DNA from 4 places in the Bradyrhizobium septentrionale genome. Region 1 is predicted to be linked to each of the others. Evidence: predicted binding sites of a transcription regulator. Region 1 holds the regulator's gene; each other region holds the start of a gene.
The links. Region 1 encodes LexA, which represses DNA repair genes until DNA is damaged. Its sites were predicted from a motif close to TGTTCNNNNTGTGTTCNG; they were not measured.

Region 1 (5,324 bases):
GCCCGACGGCGCAAGCCCCCGCAGCAAAAATATTTCTGTTTATCGGCACACCCAACTCGGTGTATGAATCTCCCGTCTCACCCGATCGAGGGGCGCTGCGCATCGTCACGGGTGTTGCGGTGAGATGCGGTGGACGCCGAGCACGCAGTCGACGAATGCGCGTGAAGCGGACGGTGAAGTCGTGTGGTCCTGACGCCCTAGCGGCAGGTGTCTCGTCGCAACACGCGAAAGCGGTGTTGCGAAGGCGGTGACAAACAAGCCCAGTCTCGCCGGGGAGAGCACGAAGTAAGCCGTAAAACCATCGCGCAGGGAAAGCCGGATTGCTCCGGTTACACCTGTGGTCCTACCCCCGAGCTTTCTACCCTTTGCTCGGGGCCCATGGGTGCGATCGGCACCCGGCTTTCCCTGCGCCCTCTGTTCAAGGAGAGGGCGGAACGAGAAGCAAAGCTCGGACAAATCATGTCGCGAGAATGCGAGCGTATGACCCACAGACCGCGCCACACACTCCTTGTCGTCCCGGCGAAGGCCGGGACCCATAACCACAAAAGAATACTGTTGAGCGTCGCTGGAACGACGAGTCCCGTTCACTACAATTGCTGCGGCGTATGGGTCCCGGCCTTCGCCGGGACGACAGGGAAGTCGCATGCCTGCCGCACAAATCGGGGAGATTGCCGCCTGCCCGCAATTTTCGTACATGGTTTCACGCAATGACCTCGCAACTCTCCCCCGACTCAGCCGACGTGCTGCTGTTCGATATCGGCCGCGTCGTGCTCGATATCAGCCTGGACAAGGCGATGACGCACTGGGCACAGCATGCCGGTTGCGCGCCGGCCGACCTCGCCGGCCGTTTCGTCGTCGACGACAGTTACAGGCATCACGAGATCGGCCGGATCGACGACGCGGCGTTCTTTGCCAGCCTGCGCCGGTCACTCGGCGTCGAGCTCACCGACGCGCAATTCCTCGAGGGCTGGAATTCGATCTTCACCGGCGAGATGCCGGGCATCGCACCCCTGCTCGCGGCCGCCGCAGGGCGAATGCCGCTCTACGCCTTCTCCAACACCAATCCGGCACATGTCGCGCACTTCTCGGTCGCCTATGCCGAGCTGCTCAGCCACTTCCGGACCGTGTTCCTGTCCTCGAGCATCGGCCTTCGGAAACCCGACGCCGCGGCCTACGATCATGTGGTAGAAGCGATCGGCGTGCCGGCGTCGCGGATCCTGTTCTTCGACGATCTGGCTGCCAATATCGAAGGTGCGCGGGCGCGCGGCCTTCAAGCCATCCACGTGACATCGACGGATGACGTGGCAAGGGCGCTGACCGCACTTGGTATTTGACCATTTGCACCTAAGGAGTTTTGCGCGTGGCTTTGATGCCGGTTGCCGATGCCCTGTCCGCCATTCTTGCCGGCGCCGAACCGCTGCCGGAGGAGATAGTCGCGCTCGATGCGGCCTACCACCGCACGCTGGCGCACGACCTCGCGGCGCGCCGCACCCAGCCGCCGGAGCCGATGTCCGCAATGGATGGCTACGCCGTGCGCGCCGCCGATGCGGCTGACCTCAAGGCCCGGCTCAGGGTGATCGGCGAAGTCGCCGCCGGCCGGCCGTTCGAGCGGACGCTCAGTGCCGGCGAGGCGGTGCGGATCTTCACCGGCGGCGTCATCCCCCATGGCGCCGACGCCGTCATCATCCAGGAAGACACCCGGGTCGACGGCGACCATATCTCGATCACCGAGGCCGCGAGCCCAGGACGGCACATCCGCCCGGCCGGCGTCGACTTCCGTGAGGGTGACCTGCTGCTGAAGGGCGGCAGCCGCCTCTCCGACCGCGCGCTTTCGCTGGCGGCCGCCATGAACTATCCGGAACTCGCGGTGCGCCGCCGTCCCAAGGTCGCGGTGCTCGCCACCGGCGACGAGCTGGTGATGCCGGGCTCAAGGCCCGGCCCCGGCCAGATCGTCTATTCCAACGGCTATGCGCTGCGTGCGCTGGCGCGCGCCGAAGGCGCCGAGACCGTCGATCTCGGGGTTGCCGCCGACACGGTGGCCGCGACCACCGCCGGCATCCGCCGGGCGCGGGAGACCGGCGCCGACATCCTGATCACCACCGGCGGGGCCTCGGTCGGCGACCACGATCTGGTCAAGCAGTCGCTGGAGGCCGAGGGCGTCGCGATGGCGTTCTGGCGGATCGCGATGCGGCCCGGCAAGCCGATGATGCATGGCCGGCTCGGCGCGATGCGGGTGATCGGCCTGCCCGGCAATCCGGTGTCGTCCTATGTCTGCGCCTTCCTGTTTCTGGTGCCGTTGATTCGGGCTTTGAGCGGCCGGAACACCATCCATCATGTCCGCACGACCGCCCTGCTCGGCCGCGACCTCGCCGCCAACGACCGGCGCGAGGACTACCTGCGCGCGCGTCTCGAAGAGCGCCAGGACGGCGCGCCGATCGCCACGCCGGTGATGCAGCAGGATAGTTCGCTGCTCGGGAATCTCGCTGCGGCGCGGGCACTTCTGGTGCGTCCGCCGTTCGCGCCCGCCGCCGCCAAGGGCAGCGAATGCGAGATCCTCACACTGCCCGAGTGAGGTTTTCGCGGGCTGCCGATTGCGCGCCGCCTGATGCGTTCACCGGAAATTAAGTGGTTGCGGAACACATATCGAACATATAGTGTCCGTTCATGATTTGTTTCGAGTACTGGTGTCTACAATCGGGAAGCCGCCAGGGAGCATCGCGCTCCCGAGATCAGGCCCCGTCTGAAGGCCCCACCTGAAGAGTCTCGGAATCGAACGACGCTATCAACCGGGGGAATACTCGAGATGCTCACGCGCAAACAGTACGAACTTCTGCGTTTCATCAATGAACGTCTGAAAGAGGCCGGCGTGCCGCCCTCCTTCGACGAGATGAAGGATGCGCTCGACCTGCGCTCGAAGTCCGGTATCCACCGCCTGATCACTGCGCTGGAGGAGCGCGGCTTCATCCGCCGCCTGCCCAACCGCGCCCGCGCCATCGAGGTCATCAAGCTGCCCGAACTGGCCGCCGGCGGCGGCAACGGTCGCCGCGGCTTCACGCCCAGCGTCATCGAGGGCACCCTCGGCAAGCGCAGCAGCACGCCGCCGATCGCCGAGGACGACGGCAACCGTCCGGTCGCCGTCCCCGTGATGGGCCGGATCGCGGCCGGGACGCCGATCGAGGCGCTGCAGACCCGCAGCCACACCATCAGCGTGCCGCCCGACATGCTCGGCTCCGGCGAGCATTATGCGCTGGAGGTGCGCGGCGACTCCATGGTCGACGCCGGCATCCTCGACGGCGACATGGCGCTGATCCAGCGCAACGACGTCGCCAACACCGGCGACATCGTGGTGGCGCTGATCGACGAGGAGGAAGCCACCCTGAAGCGCTTCCGCCGCCGCGGTGCATCGATCGCGCTCGAGCCGGCCAACACTGCCTATGAAGTGCGCATCCTGCCGCCGAACCGGGTCCGCATCCAGGGCAAGCTGATCGGCCTTTATCGCAAATACTGACGACCGCGGAGCATGATCCGGAAAAGTGCGAAGCGGTTTTCCGAAAAGATCATGCTCGAACAGACATATGGAGCGGGATGACGATTCGAAGAAAAAGTCGTCCCGATCCAGGAACGAGCAACAGATCGGATCGTTCCTTGGAAGATAGCGCAGCGTGCGGACCAGCTTGGATGCGCCCCGATACCTCTCGCGCAGTGTAGCGTGTTTGTGATTGAGGCGTTCGACGGCCAGTCGTACAATCGCCCAGAAACGAGCAGACACTCGTTTGCTATCGTCCACTCTGGTAGAGGCCTGCGCCTCAAGGAGAGGCACGGGTCGCTACCTCGAAAAGAGGAGCCATCCGATGTGTGACTATAGTCTGCACGCCGTGGCAGCGCGCCCCGCCATTGTCGGAGAGACGCTGATCACCACGACCTTCCGCGGCACGTCGACCCGCGGCTTTGCTTCGGAGAACGATCCCACGGTCGCGGTCTGCATGCTGCCGGGCACCGAGCTCGCTTTCGCCGAGAACGTTCGCTACGACAGCCGCTGGATCTGGACCAAGACGATGAATTTCCGCGTCGGCGTGTTCAACGAAGTTGAGCCCGACGTGCCCGATCGCCATCACGACGCGGTCGAATTCCCCGACGGCAGCCATGTTCTGGTGACCCAGCTGGTCGAGGGACAGCGCGTCAGCGTGCTGCAATTGCCGGCATTGCATCCGCAGGTCGAGCACAAGCCGAAGGCTGTGGAGCGGCGCCCCTCCGCATTCGCGTCGCTGTTTTTGGGTTGAGCGCACCGTCGCCGCGGAATGAGCCATTCGGCGGCGGATGACCTTAAGCGATTTCGAGCGACCCCGGATTTCCGCTTCCGGGGCGCATGAGGAGATTTGCGTCGGCGAGCGCCTTGGCGCATCATCGCGTACGGAGGACGTGCACTCACGGAAACCTGCGCAGTGGTCGACAAGGTCACATGGCAAAAGGCTGGACGCGTCACCGAGCCGGGCCGCTACATGTTCCGGTTCGGCTGGCTGACGGTGACGGCCGATGATCTCAAGGTCTGGGAGCAGTTTCCCGAGGCCGTCTTCACCCTCGTCAGGAAGCCCGACGCCGGCCCCGATTCCGACGAGTACCATCTCGGCCTGTTCGAGCTGCCGACTACCCCCTCGCCCAACAACGGCTAGTCATCCCCCTGCAGGTCGGTCTCGGCCGGGGTCGCATCGACGGCAGGCCGCGGCGCGGCGGCGGGTGTGCGGAGGATCGTCTCGCTCTCACCGTCACCGGGAACCGCCGGCGACCACGGCCGGTCGATGCCGCCGGGCTTCACCGCATCGACGGCGTAGCCGGCGCTGTTCCGTCGCAGCACCAGCGCACCGTGGCGCCGCAGCCGCTCGGCATCGATCACCGAGGCCGCGCAGCCCTGCGGCGCCACCCGCGCGGTGACGATCAGCGCCGCCCGCTCGCAATCGTCGGCCAGCGCCTCCGGCCGCGTCGCCAGCGCGACGAAGGCGCCGCCCGGCCCCCTGGGTCACGCAGCCGCTCGGATCGCAGGAGACGCCCTCGCCGAGCGACGCATCGGCGGCGGTCCGTGCATCGGCATCCGCCGCCAGCCACTCCTTGACCAGGAATGCATCCTTCGCGCTATGCATCAGATGCAGCCGCCCGTCGCCGCCGCGCACCGCGACGTTGCGGCCGTCGGCGGAAATCAGCACGTCCGGCAGCGGCACCCTCACCGCCCAGACTGTGGCCACCACCAGGAGCACAGCGCCGGACCAGCGCAGCGGCGTGCGCAACAGCCCAAGCAGGATGATGCCCGCGCTTGCGACGATCAGCGGCCC
Region 2 (5,324 bases), 4.1 Mb from region 1:
GATCGCGTCGCGCGGCTCCGACAGTGCCGCCGCCATGGTCTCGACGCCAACCGGCCCGCCGCCATAGTTCAGGGCGATGGTGGTCAGATAGCGCCGGTCCATTGCGTCGAGCCCGGCACTGTCGACCTCGAGCGCGCTCAGCGCGCGGTCGGCGATGCCGCGATCAATCGCATCGGCATCCGCCGCGGAGGCAAAGTCGCGCACCCGGCGCAGCAGGCGGCCGGCGATCCGCGGCGTGCCGCGGGCGCGGCGCGCGATCTCGTTGGCGCCGTCGGGGCTCATGCCGATGTTGAGCACGCGGGCGCCGCGGGTGACGATCTTCTCCAGCTCTTCCTCGGTGTAGAAATTGAGCCGGATCGGAATCCCGAAGCGATCGCGCAAGGGATTGGTGAGCAGCCCCGCGCGCGTCGTCGCGCCGACCAGGGTGAATTTCGACAGCTCGATCTTCACCGAGCGCGCGGCCGGGCCCTCGCCGATGATCAGGTCGAGCTGGAAATCCTCCATCGCCGGATAGAGCACTTCTTCCACCGCCGGGCTCAGGCGATGGATCTCGTCGATGAACAGCACGTCGCGCTCTTCGAGATTGGTGAGCAGCGCCGCGAGGTCGCCGGCCTTGGCGATCACAGGACCTGAGGTGGCACGAAAGCCGACGCCGAGCTCGCGCGCGACGATCTGCGCCAGCGTGGTCTTGCCGAGGCCGGGGGGACCGACGAACAGCACGTGATCGAGCGCCTCGCCGCGCTTCTTCGCGGCCTCGATGAAGATCGAGAGATTCTTGCGCGCCTGGGCCTGGCCGACGAACTCCGTGAGCGACTGCGGACGCATCGCGGTGTCACCGACATCATCGGAGCGGCGTTCGGGCGTGACCATGCGGGACGGGGTGTTCATGTTCGCAGACCAATGCAACGCAAGCCGCGTCGGTGGTGGTTAGGCTCCCCTCCCCCTTGTGGGGAGGGGTTGGGGAAGGGGGGCCACACGAAGACTGCCGCCGTGGCACCCCCCTCCCTAACCCTCCCCCAACGCAAGTCGGGCCTGCCCGACTTGCGCAAGAATTCAATGCGCAACCGGGGTAGACCCCGGTTGCGGGGGGGAGGGAACGCAGCGAAGCGCTCGGCCCAATTGGCGCATAGATTTGAACGGGCCCTCACTTCGACAATTCCTTCAGACCCAGCCGGATCAGCTGCGCGGTCTCGGCCTTCTCACCGGCGCTGCGCGAGGCGGCGGCGATGGCGGCGGCGGCCTGCGGCTGGCCGTAGCCGAGATTGACCAGCGCAGAGATCGCGTCGGTGACCGGGCGCGGCGCGCGGTTGTTGTCGATCGCGCCGGACAGCTGCACCACCGCGGGATCGACATCGGCAAAGCCCGGCGCCTTGTCCTTCAATTCGCTGACGATGCGCTCGGCGACCTTCGGCCCGACCCCCGGCGTGCGCGCGACCGCCGCCTTGTCGCGCAGCGCGATCGCGTTGGCGAGATCGGTCGGCGGCAGCGTGCCGAGCACCGCGAGCGCGACCTTGGCGCCGACGCCCTGCACGGTCTGCAGCAGGCGAAACCATTCGCGCTCCAGATCGCTGCGGAAGCCGAACAGTTTTATTTGATCCTCGCGGACATAGGTCTCGATCGAGAGCACCGCCGCTGCGCCCGGCGACGGCAGCGCCTGCAACGTGCGGCTCGCGCAATGCACCTGATAGCCGACGCCGCCGACGTCGAGGATCACGTAATCCTCGCCATAGGAATCGATCAGGCCCTTGAGCTTGCCGATCATCGTGGCCGTCCCGGCACTTTGGACGCCACTCTTTCGTCATGGCCGGGCTTGTCCCGGCCATCCACGTCTTCGACGCCGGCAAGAAAAGACGTGGATGCCCGGCACAAGGCCGGGCATGACGGCGATTGGTATCGGACGATCATAGGCTCGCCACCCTGAGCCGCAGCGCCGTGCTCTGGCGGTGATGGGCGTGGGTGATGGCGACCGCGAGCGCGTCGGCGGCGTCGGCGGATGGTGGCTCGGCTTTCGGCAACAGTATCTTCAGCATCACCTGGATCTGGTTCTTCTCGGCATGTCCGGCGCCGACCACGGTCTTCTTGACCTGGTTCGGGGCGTATTCGGCGACCGAGATACCGAACATTGCGGGCGCCAGCATGGCGACGCCGCGCGCCTGGCCGAGCTTCAGCGTGGCGACGCCGTCCTTGTTGACAAAGGTCGCCTCGACCGCCGCCTCCGCCGGCCTGTAGTCGCCGAGCACTGCGGCAAGCCCCTCATGGATCGCGAGCAGCCGGCTCGCCAGCGGCAGATCGTCCGGCGGCTCGACCGAGCCGCAGGCTATATAGACGAGACGATTGCCCTCGGTCTCGATCACCCCCCAGCCGGTGCGGCGGAGACCCGGATCGATACCGATGATGCGGACGGGAGAGCGAATCGGCTGCGATGTCATGGGGTAGTGATACCGCCTGCGCCGGGAGAACGAAACACAAACGGAGCGCCATCCCCGCCTCTGTCGCACCCACGGCCCAATCCTATATACTGGCGACAGCATCGACAGGAGCCGCCATGTCCTCCCTGATCGTCTTGATCGCCATTCCCGTTGTTGCGGTCGCGCTCCTGTCCGGGCGATTCACGGCCAACTCCGCAGTCGAGAGGGGACGCTCGAGACGCGCCTGGTTCGTCTGGGGTGCGCTGCTGTTCCCACTCTTTCCCATTCCGTGGATGGTCCCGGCGCTGCTGCCAAACAAATAAGGCCGCCTCGGCGGCGGCCTCATCGCAGCACGTGCGGCGAAGCCGCCTCAGCCGCCCATCTTCGCGATCAGCGCGTCGGACACCTCGAAATTGGCGAACACGTTCTGCACGTCGTCGTGCTCGTTGAGCAGGTCCATCAGCTTCAACAGCTTTTCGCCGGTCTCGTCGTCGACCGCGACGGTGTTCTGCGGCTTCCAGGTCAGCGCGGCCTTGCGCGGCTCGCCGAACTTCGCTTCCAGCGCCTTGGCGACTTCGCGGAAGGTGTCCTGCGAGGCGTAGACCTCGTGGCCGGCCTCGCTGGAGATCACGTCGTCGGCGCCGGCCTCGATCGCGGCGTCCAGCATGGCATCGTCGGAGGCGACCTTGGCGTCGTATTCGATGATGCCGGTGCGGTCGAACATGAAGGCGACCGAGCCGGTTTCGCCGAGATTGCCGCCCGACTTGGTGAAGAAGGAACGGATGTCGGAGGCGGCACGGTTGCGGTTGTCGGTCAGCGCCTCGACGATGACGGCGACGCCGCCGGGGCCATAGCCCTCGTAGCGGATCTCGTCATAGTTCTCGCCCTCATTGCCCGCGGCCTTCTTGATCGCACGATCGATATTGTCCTTGGGCATGTTCTCGGCGCGGGCCGCGACCACGGCGGCGCGCAGGCGCGGGTTCATCGCCGGGTCCGGGGTGCCGAGCTTGGCCGCCACGGTGATTTCGCGGGCCAATTTGCCGAAAAGCTTCGACTTCTGGGCATCCTGCCGGCCCTTGCGGTGCATGATGTTCTTGAATTGGGAATGGCCGGCCATGCGACGTCTCTTCGAAAGCGTAGGGTCTGAACGGGTGGAAAACGCGGCCTTATAGGCCCCTGGCGGTCAAAATCAAAGATCGGCGGGGGCGGTCCGGCCCCGGAATACTACCGCAAGCCGGAACATGAGGCACTTGTTAACCATGACTTCATGCCCCGGTGCGAGGATCGCCCCGTCCCGCCGCAACTTTCCATGGCAACTTCCAACAGCCCCCACAGAGCCCACATGGCGTTCGGTTTGTTTCGAAAGCAAGTGCCGGAGCCGGCTGCGCCTGCCGCTGAGCCGAAGGTTCCGGCCACGGTAGCTGCGCCCTCCGCGACCGAGACTGATTCTGCCAAGGATTCAGCCAGGGAAATCCTCGAACTGCTGGAACTCGAGCTCGGCGCGATGATCCGCCAGCTCGAGCGCGCCGCAGGCTCGGTCGCCGACGGCGCCGAGGCGACGGCAACCAAGCTTGCGACCATCCGCGCCCGCACCGACGCACTGAGCGGCCGCAGCAGCGACGCGCAGAACACCGCGACGACGTTCTCGGAAGCTGCCGGCCGATTCACCCATTCAGCCGAGGGCATCGGCCAGCAGGTGCGCAGCGCGAGCCAGCTCGCCGACGATGCCGCAGCCGCAGCGCGCGAGGCCACCGCCAATGTCGATCGCCTGCGCGAATCCTCGGCCGCGATCGGCAACGTCGTCAACCTGATCGCGCAGATCGCGCGGCAGACCACGCTCTTGGCGCTCAACTCGACCATCGAGGCGGCGCGCGCCGGCGCGGCCGGCAAGGGCTTTGCGGTAGTTGCCACCGAGGTCAAGGCGCTGGCGGTGCAGACCCAGAGCGCCACTGAAGAGATCACGAGGAAGATCGAGGCGCTGCAGAAGGATGCCACCGGATCGGCGGACGCGGTGCACCGCATCTCGCAGGCGATCGAGGCGATCCGCCCGGTGTTCGAGAACGTCAACGGCGCGGTCGCCGAGCAGAATGCGATCACCGGCGAGATGGGCCAGAACGCCGCCTCCGCCTCCAGTTTCATCGTCTCGGTCGGCACCAGCGCCGGCGAGATCGACTCTGCCACGCGCGAAGCGGCCGCGCATGGCGACAATGTCGCGAAGGCCGGCAAGGCCGTGACCGCTTTCGCCCAGAAGCTGAAGGCGCGCTGCGCGGTGCTGCTGCGCCAGGACGGGCGCGGCGATCCGCGCAAGAACGAGCGCCTGCCCTGCAGCCTCAAGATCGAGATCACAACCGCGCGCGGAATCATCACCGCGCCGGTCTACGAGATCGCGATGGACGGCATCCTGATCGGCGGGCCCGATGCCGAGGAGCTCGCGGCCCATGAGACCCTGAGTGCGACCTTACAGGATATCGGCGCGTGCCGGATCAGGATCGGCGACCGCACCAAGGCCGGCGCGCAGGCCCGTTTCGAGGGCGCAACCGCCGCGCTGCGCGAGAAGGTCGAAGACCGGATGTGGGCGATCCACGAGGAGAACGCGGAGCTGATCACCCGTGCGATGGAAGCAGGCACGGCGCTGACCAAGGTGTTCGAGAGCGGCCTTGCGAGCGGCGCGATCACCATCGACGACATGTTCGACACCGACTATGTCGAAATATCCGGCACCAATCCGATGCAATACCGCACGAGGATGCTGGATTGGGCGGATCGCGCGCTGCCCGCTCTGCTCGAGGCGTTCCTCGCCAACGACAAGCGGCTGGCGTTCTGCGCGACGGTCGATCGGAACGGCTATCTGCCGGTCCACAACAAGATCTACTCGCATCCGCAGCGGCCGGGCGATGTCGCCTACAACACCGCCAA
Region 3 (5,324 bases), on a different replicon from region 1:
GAGGTGCAATCGATCCCGGCGGCCGGAAGGCGGTCTTGCGACCGCTCTTGCGGCGCCTCGTGCCTTTGTTCGAGTCAATCCACGCGGCCATTGCAGCCGAGTTGCCCTTGGCCTCGTCGGGAATGACGACGCCTTTCCCGAGCGCGATCTTCTTGGCGTACAACAACTGCGCTGGACTAACTGATTTGGGTTCGAGCTTCCCAGTTGCTTCACCATCGGTTTTCTTGGGCGCGTGCTGCTTGAGAAACGCGCCGCAGATTGATATCGACGTCTTGTAGCCGGGCGGCGGTTTGATGCCGCTTTGCCGGGCGAGGCTGTCGGCAAAGCGTTTCATCGCAGGCGTGGGTGGATATGCTGCAGCGCCGTTGCCGACTGAGGCGCCAAGCAGGGGAGGCCCTCCGGCGGCTGCGCCCTCCTTGAGTTTGCCGATGATGCGTTCGGCAACATCACACACGGCATCGATTGCGCCGACCATCTCCTGCTTGCCGACTACGACATCGTCGAGCAGGCATTCAAGTTGCGCCGTCACGCCCGGATCAACCAGCGCCGGATCTGCCTGTTTGAGAATGCCGAACAGCGATAGGCCGGCCTCGGTCGGCACGATGTGCTTTCCCTGGGCAATCAGAAAACCCTGCTTCTTCAGCCCGCCGATGATCTCGGCTCGGGTCGCCGGCGTGCCAATGCCCTTAGCTTCCTTCAGGCGATCCCGAAGAACCTCATCGTCGACAAAACGCCAGGCATTCTGCATCGCCTCGATCAGCGTGCCTTCGTTGTAACGCGGCGGCGGTCGGGTCTCCTTGGCCTCAATTTTGGGGTCCTGCAGCATTGCGGTCTCGCCGTTGCGCAGCGGCGGCAGCAATTGCGCGTCGTCGCCCTTTTCGTCGGCGGGTTGCCACTCCGGAAATGCTGCTCGCCAGCCGAGATCGATAGGCTGGCGGCCGGCGGCACGGAATTCGAAGCCGCGCACGTCGAGCGTTGCGGTTGTCTGCCGGTAGCGAAAGTCAGGCATCAGGGCGGCGAGATAGGCCCGAGCGATGATGTCGAATAGCTTCTTCTCGTCAGCCGACAGACGAGGCCAGACGTCCCGTAATTGGTCGATCGTATTGACGTTGGGAATAACGGCGTGGTGACTCGCGCCTTCCAACCCCTTGTCGTAAAACGTGCCGCTCGCGCCTCTACGGATAACCGGCGGCACGGGCACCGGAATCGCGCTGAACGATTGGCCCGCCTGCAGGCCGGCCACGATCCGCGGTACGTCCGATATCAAGCTCTGCGGCAGGTAGCGCACCTCGGCGCGCGGGTAAGTGATGATCTTCTTGCCCTGACCGTCATAGAGCTCCTGCGCCACCTCAAGTGTCTTGCTCGCCGACCAGCCGAAGCGTGAGCCGCAGAGTTTCTGCAGCGACGGCAAATCATGCAGTTTAGGCGGTCCTTGACGCTTATCTTCGACGCGCACGGCGAGCGTGCCCTCGAAGCCTTCGGCTGCTTTGACGGCGTCCTCAGCAATTTCGTGTCTAACGATCCGGTCCTGCGGCGCGTGCCGCATCTGGAATTGGCCTTCCGCTACCTTCGCGGTGACGACAACTTCAAAATAGGTGAGGGGCACAAAATCGCGGATTTCCAACTCGCGCTTGCACACAATGGCCAAGGTCGGCGTCTTCACTCGGCCGACGCCGATCACTCTCCGCGTACCTCGACCCAGGATCACGGTCGCAGTGCGAGTGAGTGATAAATTGTAGATCTGATCGGCCTGCCGGCGCGCGACGGCGGCGGCGTAAAGGCGGGCGTATTCGGCATTTGGCTTTGCCCGGCCGAATGCGTCACGGATGGTTTGCGGGTCCTGCGCGGTGAACAGTACCCGCATGACTTCGCCGCGGTATTTGTAGTGCTCGAGAATTTCCTGACCAATTAGCTGACCTTCGCGATCGCAATCGGTGGCGAGCCAAACTCGCTTGGCGGAACGCAGAGCCTCGCGAATCGCTTTGAGCTTGGCGGCTTTGTTTCCGCCCGTTGCCGGGCGAGTGTCGTAAAGACCTTCGGGCCGCAAAAGTATCGGTGACCAGCACTTCCAGACCGGCACAACGTCCTCCGGTTCGAGGAGGTCGAACAAATGGCCCTCGGCCGGGAGGACATCTCCGTAGCGAGAACCAACCGCTGCGCGGACGTCTTTTGCCTGGCTGGTTTTCTCCGTAATGACGATCTGATCAGGCACGTCGCGCTCGTTCGGTAGAACAAATTCGAGGAGGATGTTATATGGAACATATAGTGAACATCGAAGCCTCGCAAGCTAGGTTTTGAAGTGTGTCCCCGCCTTGGTCACTGACGCGCCGCGTTTATGTGAATCGGCGCGGGGTACCATGAACGCTGAGGAGAACCGTGTCTGATAACGGCCACCGATCACAAGCTCGTTGGCGGCATGTGCCGCGATGACCTCGTCGTCCTGCCGGACTAGCTAGACCCTGAGCGGGAGTTCGCGCGGCTAACACAGAAAATCGAAAGCGCGCGCTAGGTTGCTGAACCGGCCGCGTGCGCGACCGCCTGATCCGTCGCAATGGACGCCCGGTTCGCCGCCTCGTGCCGGGCCTTGGCGTCGCCGTCCATCGACCAACTGGTAACGAAGGGGGCCGGACGCCTGAATAATTCTTCCACACATAATATTTACATATGCATTATAGGCACTGAGTCGATGAGACCTGCTGCCTCCGGCCGCCAATATTTCTAATCCGAGCCAAGTTCCTTTAATCCGCAGTAAATGACTAGAATTCTTTCGTTTTAAAGTTTGCACTCCATGGGATGGGGCGGAGATGCACGTCGTTTTTGGATGGAAGCTCGACGGCCCATGTCATCCGCAAACAGCAAATGGGTCGTCAGCCGCAATTGGCCAGCCTGTGGTTGGCCCAAGCGGCTTTCTTAACCTGCTCGAATCCGCCCTCGGCTTGGTTGGCCCCAATACGCCGGCAGCAGTTCGCATTGCCAGATATCAGGGGCGTCTGCGTTCGCACGATGATGGATCACGCTTCTATTCCGGCTCCTTCGTGCGGGATGCCTGGGCAACAGCGAAACATATACTGGCCTGGCGTGACGAGCTCTATGCGTCCGGCTGGCAAGGCCAGCAGATCGAAAGCGCAGGACCGCGCCTCGAAACGATGGCGTCGCTCGAGATGGCAGGGAGCCAACCTCTAGGAAGTTGTCCAGGAGAGAGAATTCACGCCATCTTAGAGGTCCTAACCAACGGGCACGACCTCCCGGTCGAAACAATCGATGTCGTTTCGTCCGAAGAACGGCTCCCATTGATGTGGCGACGCTTGTTAGCCCGTCTCCGCGCCAGCGGAATCACTATCCGCGCGTTGGAGCCCTCGGTGAACACGGGCGACTCCGATCTCGTAGCCATCCAATGCGCGCTACGCGGCGACAAAGCGGAAAAATTCGTTGGAGATGGAAGCCTCGTCATTCTTGACGCCGACGATGAGTGGCAAGCGGCCGATGCCGTAGCTGCCTGGCTCTCCTCAGGAGACAATCGGGAAACAGTCATAGTCCGCGGAAACGGATGCCCAGCTCTTGATGCCGCCTGTCGCAGATTGGGCCTTCCCCGTCCGGGCTGGACCGAAACATCGCCTCAACGCAGCGCACTTCAGGTGTTGCCGCTAGCGTTAGAGATTTTGTGGGACCCACTCGAGCCTGCGAGGATTCTGGAATTCCTAAGCCTGCCACGATCTCCCCTTCCCCCATTTGTGTCTCGGCGATTTGTTCGTGCCCTGATGGACGAACCGGGCATCGGTGGAGAGCGATGGATAGAAGCGTGGCAAGACTGCATCCGCGACCTGACCGGCTGGCGGCGTGCCGACGGGCTGGATGATGCTGCCATCGAGAGCGAAATTCGGAAGGCACAGGACGAATGGAAGTTCTGGCTCGAACCGCAGCGATTTCGTCGATCCGACGGCATCCCCGTTCAACGGGTCCAAGACGTATGCCATCGCATCGCTCAATGGTCCGGGGGGGGGGGGGTGCACAACGCGATAGAGACTACCTTTTCCTGACGGCTGCAGCACATTCCTCGGCGCTCAGCGAATCGATCGCAGCCCTAGGCGTGTCTCACATCCCTGCAATCCAACTTGGCCGCATCATCGATGCGGTAACCGCCGAAGGCGCGTCGGCGCCGGCAGCAACCGAGGAGGCTGCTCCTTGGTCGGTTGTTGATGCCCCCGGTCAGGTTTGGGGGACAGCCGACACCGTGGTTTGGTGGGGATTCTCGGGTGACGTCAGCTCGCCGCCTCGTCAGCCTTGGTCGAGCGCCGAAATCGCAGCACTGGCCGCGGTCGATGCCCATGTCGAACCGATCGAAGACGCCGTCCTGCGCGAGGCCGCCAGTTGGCGCCAAGCGCTCCTAGGAGCACGGTCTCGGGCGATCCTCATAATGCCTCGCCGTCTTCGAGGAGAAACAGCGACGCCGCATCCATTGTGGCACGAAATATTTGCGCAGCTCGAGTTGCTGCAGGCCGTCACTAAAGCGCGAATTCCGGCTCAGGCCATCGCGATCGGCGAAACAGCTCGGCTCGGCGATCGCGAGATCAAGCGTCAAGGAATTAGCCCGCTCGCATTACCGACCGCGCGACGCCGATGGATCGTCCCCGCTTCGACGATTGCCCGCCGACCTATCGAGTCAATCACCAGCATCAAAACGATGATCGAATGCCCGCTAGCCTGGGCGTTGAACTATGGCGCACGTGTTCGTCCTGGCGCCCTCAACGTCTTGCCCGATGATGCGAATCTGGTCGGCATACTTGCCCACGCCGTCGTCGAGAATCTTTTCGCCCAACGAAAGACTTGGCTTCCGCAAGAAGCCGCGAGCGCGTCTGCAAAAATGTTTGATAGCCTTGTGGTCCAAACGGCTGCGCCTTTGCTGCGACTCGGCTATGCCGTCGAATATGAGAGAGCCAAGGCGCGCGTATCCGATTCGATTCGTCTGCTTGTTCAGATGATTTCCGATGCTGGCTTGACCGTTAGGGGATGCGAAGAAGAAGTGGTTGTCGCATTTGCCCCAGGTCAAGACTTCGAAGGTTATCTGGATCTCGTCCTGGAGGATCCGAAGGGAAGATCGGTCGTCCTCGATCTCAAATGGGCAACGCGAGACAAATATCGTCGTGAAGAGGTTCAGGAAGGGCGCGCCCTTCAGCTGGCTGGATACACCTGGCTTGAGGAACAGGCCGGGCGCACTCCGTTGGGAGCCGGGTACTTTATGCTGCGACAACAGAGCCTCCTCTTCACCAGCCCCTATCCCTTCCCCGCCGCCCACCATGTGCCCGGCTCAGATCTTAAGCAGACAT
Region 4 (5,324 bases), 280 kb from region 1:
GAACAGCACCTCCAGGGTCTCGCGGTTGTAGCGCTTGCCCTTGCAGGTGTCGCAGGTGACGTAGACGTCGGGCAGGAAGTGCATCTCGATCTTGATGACGCCGTCGCCCTGGCAGGCCTCGCAGCGGCCGCCCTTGACGTTGAAGGAGAAGCGCCCGGGCTCGTAGCCGCGCGCCTTCGCCTCCGGCAGGCCGGCGAACCATTCGCGGATCGGCGTGAAGGCGCCGGTATAGGTCGCGGGGTTGGAGCGCGGCGTGCGGCCGATCGGCGACTGGTCGATGTCGATGATCTTGTCGATGTGCTCGAGCCCCTCGATGCGGTCGTGAGGTGCTGCGCCTTCGCTGGCGTTGTTCAGCTTGCGGGCGATCGCGCGGTACAGCGTGTCGATCAGCAATGTCGACTTGCCGCCGCCGGAGACGCCGGTCACACAGGTGAACAGGCCGAGCGGGATCTCGGCCGAGACGTTCTTCAGATTGTTGCCGCGGGCGTTGATCACCTTGATGGTGCGGCGGTGGTTCGGCGGCCGCCGGTCCGGGATCGCAACCGACAGCTCGCCGGTCAGATATTTGCCAGTCAGCGATTTCGGGTTGCGCATGATCTGGTCGGGCGTGCCCTCGGCCACGATGTGGCCGCCATGCATGCCGGCGCCGGGGCCGATGTCGAGCACATAATCGGCGAGGCGGATCGCGTCCTCGTCATGCTCGACCACGACGACCGTGTTGCCAAGGTCGCGCAGCCGCTTCAGCGTATCGAGCAGGCGGGCGTTGTCGCGCTGGTGCAGGCCGATCGACGGCTCGTCCAGCACGTAGAGCACGCCGGTCAGTCCCGAGCCGATCTGTGACGCCAGGCGGATGCGCTGGCTCTCGCCGCCCGACAGCGTGCCGGAGGAGCGCGACAGCGTCAGGTAATTCAGGCCGACATCGAGCAGGAAGGTCAGGCGCTCGCGGATCTCCTTGAGAATACGCGCGGCGATTTCGTTCTGCTGCGCGTTGAGTGCCGCCGGCACCGTCTCGAACCATTCGCCGGCGCGCCTGACCGAGAGCTCCGAGATCTCGCCGATGTGCTTAGCCCCGATCTTGACGCACAGCGCCTCGGGCTTCAGCCGGTGGCCGTTGCAGCCGGCGCAGGGCACGTCGGAGAAATACTTGCCGAGCTCCTCGCGCGCCCACTCGCTCTCGGTCTCGCGGTAGCGGCGGTTGATGTTGGTGATGACGCCCTCGAACGGCTTCTTGGTGTCGTAGGAGCGCACCCCGTCCTCATAGGAGAACTTGATCTCGTCGTCGCCGGAGCCGTGCAGCAGCGCGGCCTGCACCTTCTTCGGCAGGTCCTTCCACTTGGTGTCGAGCGTGAACTTGTAGTGCTTGCCGAGCGCGGTCAGGGTCTGGATGTAATAGGGCGAGGACGATTTGGCCCAGGGCGCGATCGCGCCCTTGCGCAAGGTCAGCTCCTTGTCGGGGATGACCAGGTCCTCGTCGATATGCTGCTCGACGCCGAGGCCGCCGCAGGCGGGACAGGCGCCATAGGGATTGTTGAATGAGAACAGGCGTGGCTCGATCTCGGGGATCGTGAAGCCCGAAACCGGGCAGGCGAATTTTTCCGAGAACAGGATGCGCTCGGGGCCGCTCTTGTCGTGGATCTTTGCGGTCTTCTTCTTGTCCTCTTTCTTCTCGTCCTGCGCGGCCGCCGCAGGCGCGTCGGCATATTCGATCACGGCGAGGCCTTCGGCGAGCTTCAGCGCGGTCTCGAAGCTTTCCGCGAGGCGCTGCGAAAGGTCGGGGCGCACCACGATGCGGTCGACCACGACGTCGATGTCGTGCGGGAATTTCTTGTCGAGCGCGGGCGCCTCCGACAGCTCATAGAAGGTGCCGTCGATCTTGACGCGCTGAAAGCCCTTCTTCAGGTACTCGGCGAGCTCCTTCTTGTACTCGCCCTTGCGGCCGCGCACGACCGGCGCCAGCAGATAGAGGCGGGTGCCTTCGGGGAGCGCCAGCACGCGGTCGACCATCTGCGAGACGATCTGGCTCTCGATCGGCAGCCCGGTGGCCGGCGAATAGGGCACGCCGACGCGGGCCCACAACAGGCGCATGTAGTCGTAGATCTCGGTGACGGTGCCGACGGTCGAGCGCGGGTTCTTCGAAGTGGTCTTCTGCTCGATCGAGATCGCCGGAGACAGCCCGTCGATCTGGTCGACGTCGGGCTTCTGCATCATCTCGAGGAACTGGCGCGCATAGGCCGACAGCGACTCGACGTAGCGTCGCTGGCCTTCGGCATAGATCGTGTCGAATGCGAGCGACGACTTGCCGGAGCCGGACAGGCCGGTGAACACGACCAGTCTGTCGCGCGGAATCTCGACGTCGATGTTCTTCAGATTGTGTTCGCGCGCGCCGCGGATCGTGATGGCGCGCGATGAGGCGCCGGCGGTCTGTTGGCGCTTCGCCTTGAGCACTTCATCCATAGCGACAATTCCGGGCGCATGATGTGGCGCCTTTTGGGCGCGCATCGCCGGTGCTGCCGGGACCTTGCGCCGATGGGTGAGAAGACTGGAACGTAGGAAGAACGGCGGCGGATTTCCAGTGTTGAGTCGCATCCATCAACGGATAGTTTGCCCGATGGCAGCAGCCGTCAGCAGGGCCGGTTCCCAGACGCAAAAAGGCCGACGCGAGGCGTCGGCCTTTCCGTGGTCTCAAGGTCGCTTCAGCTCAGTACTTCAATCAGTACTTGGCGACGATCGGGCCGCCGAAGTGATAGTTCACGCCGAACTGGACGCTGTGCAGGTTGAGGTCGCCGGAGGGCACGCCGAAATAGTCCTCGCTGCTCAGGCTGCGATACAGATACTCGCCCTTGATCGACCACTGCGGCGCGATGAAGGCCTCGATGCCCGCGCCGACGGTCCAGCCGGAGTGGAAGTGGCTCTGTGAGGTGGTCAGGCCGAAGCCGCTAAAAGGTAATCTTGTTGTCGATCCAGGCATAGCCGCCGGTGCCGTAGAACAGCACCTTGTCGACCGCGAAGCCGAGGCGGCCGCGCACAGTGCCCAGCGCGTCGATCTTGCTCGTCGCGGTGATGCCGAAGCCGGTGATGGAGGCATTGACGTCAGCCCAGGCGCCGTCGGCCTCAAGGCCGTATACGATGTTGCTGGCCTGCCAGTTGTAGCCGATGGTGCCGCCGCCGAAGCCGCCTTCCATCTTCGGATTGCCGGAATCCTCGCTGGCATAGCCACCGAAGCCGCCAATGTAGAAGCCGGTCCAGTTGTAGATCGCGGCCGGCGGCGGAGCCTTCACGTAGGGGGCGCGTGCAGCCATGTCGGCGGCCAACGCGGGTGCAAGAGCGCTCAGTGCGAGCATGCCGGCCGATGCCAGCAAAACATTCCTGATTTTCAAAGTCCGAGTCCCGTTTCTATTGCCCATTTTCATGTGGTCACTTCAAACATTCGAAGAGAGCGTCACAGCATTGCGTGACGATCACATGTTTCTACACAGAGATCGCGGAGGTTGTGTAACCGGGAAACCACAATGCACGGAAAACGAGCGCGCGAGGTGCGTACGTACCAATAGGAGAGCCGGCGCGAGGCTGGCTCGATGGAGATCAACCGTCGCGCGGACGGTATCCGGCTCAGTATTCGAATCGATCGCGCAAACAAAAAGACCGGCACAGCGCCGGCCTTTCGTCGGGATCAGATCCGCTGCGTGCGATCAGTAGCGCGCAACGACCGGGCCACCCCACTTGTAGTTCACGCGGACGGTGACGAGGTCGACGTCCTGGCGGTCGCGGATGGTGCTGAACAGCGCGCCATTCGGGGTGGTGAGGTTGTAGGTCTTGTCCTGCATGAACAGGTGGTCGTATTCGATGCCAGCGGTCCAGTTCGGCGCGAAGCCGACTTCGATGCCGGCGCCGATGGTGCCACCCCAGCGGGTGTCGGTGGCGCGGCCGCCGAGCGCGCCTGTCGGCGTGAAGTAGGTGCTGAAGCGGTTGTCGGTCAGCGCCGCACCGCCCTTGGCGTAGAGCAGCACGTTGTTGACCGCGTAGCCGATCTGGCCGGTGAACAGGCCGAACGCGTCGATCTTGCTCTGGTTGGTGAACAGGCCCGGGAAGATCGCGCTGCCGTTGCTGCCCTTCAGGTCAGCCCAGTCGCCCTGCGCTTCGAGGCCGAACACCCAGGTGCCGGCCTGCCAGCGATAGCCGATCTGGCCACCGGCGACGCCGCCCGTCGCATCGTGGCAACCATCCGATCCGATGAAAGTGCCGCCCGGGAGCTGATCCCAGCAATTGTGGCTTGAACCCCAACCGCCGTTGGCGCCGATATAGAAGCCGCTCCAGTCATAGACGGCGGCGATCATCGGCGGCGCCTTGGTGTAGGGGCGGGCAGCCAGATCGGCAGCCGCCGCCGGCGCGGCGAACGCAATCAGAGCAACGGTCGCGAGCAAAAACTTCTTCATCATCAATCCCCAGCTTCCCAAATCGGCTTCCAACTGGTCCCGAAGCACGATCTCAGACGCGAGCGCCCGCGCCATGGTTGGAATCTATACGCTGATTCAACCGGAAACGCCGTCTCCCAAATGCAACACTCGCGGAAGAAGTGCCGACAGCGCAAGGTGCTGATTTGGTTGCTATTTTTCTGAACGATCACCGCGAGGCAACCGCTGATCCGGTGACCGGCGGCCGTGCCGACGCCGTCGCCGGCTGCTACGGCAGGTTGTGGTGAACAAAACTGGAACAATGCCGTCGGCGATGCTATATCTCGATCTCGATAATCGTGGATAACCGCGCGACGGCAAAGGCGTCGGGCCGGCGCCGGCGTATAGGGTCATCCACGACGCCTGCAATGTAAGTGGCGAAGGTTGAGAGTGGCGGCCGATGTCCGGCGCCCGGTTTTTGAGTGGAGATGATGCGATGGCGGGAAGCGTGAACAAAGTGATCCTGGTTGGAAACCTCGGCAAGGATCCGGAAATCCGGCGGACGCAGGACGGCCGTCCGATCGCAAATCTGTCGATCGCCACCTCGGAAACCTGGCGCGACAAGGGCACCGGCGAGCGCAAGGAAAAGACCGAGTGGCACCGCGTCGTGATCTTCAACGAAGGTCTCTGCAAGGTCGCCGAGCAGTACCTGAAGAAGGGTGCCAAGGTTTACATCGAGGGTCAGTTGCAGACCCGCAAATGGACCGACCAGAGCGGCGTCGAGAAGTACTCGACCGAGGTCGTGCTGCAGGGCTTCAACTCCAACCTGACGATGCTCGACGGGCGTAGCGGCGGAGGCGGCAGCTTCTCCGATGATGGCGGCAGCGATTTCGGCTCGGCCGGACCGGTCAGTTCGGCGCCACGCCGTGCGGT

Region 2: a site for LexA is predicted at 2,460-2,477, ahead of ruvC (crossover junction endodeoxyribonuclease RuvC). Genes of this name have one in related genera too.
Region 3: a site for LexA is predicted at 2,255-2,272, ahead of HAP48_RS49400 (type IA DNA topoisomerase). Genes of this name have one in related genera too.
Region 4: a site for LexA is predicted at 2,541-2,558, ahead of uvrA (excinuclease ABC subunit UvrA). Genes of this name have one in related genera too.

Annotation. Positions count from the first base shown of each region.
Region 1 covers NZ_CP088285.1:8,062,973-8,068,296, forward strand. The annotation lists gene HAP48_RS40320 (HAD family hydrolase) at 708-1,334, shown strand; gene HAP48_RS40325 (molybdopterin molybdotransferase MoeA) at 1,361-2,572, shown strand; gene lexA (transcriptional repressor LexA) at 2,804-3,508, shown strand; gene HAP48_RS40335 (hypothetical protein) at 3,852-4,280, shown strand; gene HAP48_RS40340 (hypothetical protein) at 4,443-4,670, shown strand; partial or broken gene HAP48_RS40345 (ComEC/Rec2 family competence protein) at 4,667-5,324, opposite strand, start outside.
Region 2 covers NZ_CP088285.1:4,002,902-4,008,225, reverse strand. The annotation lists gene ruvB (Holliday junction branch migration DNA helicase RuvB) at 1-888, opposite strand, end outside; gene ruvA (Holliday junction branch migration protein RuvA) at 1,145-1,762, opposite strand; gene ruvC (crossover junction endodeoxyribonuclease RuvC) at 1,902-2,429, opposite strand; gene HAP48_RS20745 (hypothetical protein) at 2,546-2,731, shown strand; gene HAP48_RS20740 (YebC/PmpR family DNA-binding transcriptional regulator) at 2,779-3,525, opposite strand; gene HAP48_RS20735 (methyl-accepting chemotaxis protein) at 3,751-5,324, shown strand, end outside.
Region 3 covers NZ_CP088287.1:31,059-36,382, reverse strand. The annotation lists gene HAP48_RS49400 (type IA DNA topoisomerase) at 1-2,212, opposite strand, end outside; gene HAP48_RS49395 (hypothetical protein) at 2,805-4,037, shown strand; gene HAP48_RS49390 (PD-(D/E)XK nuclease family protein) at 4,088-5,324, shown strand, end outside.
Region 4 covers NZ_CP088285.1:7,787,545-7,792,868, reverse strand. The annotation lists gene uvrA (excinuclease ABC subunit UvrA) at 1-2,454, opposite strand, end outside; partial or broken gene HAP48_RS38935 (outer membrane protein) at 2,711-3,371, opposite strand; gene HAP48_RS38930 (outer membrane protein) at 3,690-4,433, opposite strand; gene HAP48_RS38925 (single-stranded DNA-binding protein) at 4,888-5,324, shown strand, end outside.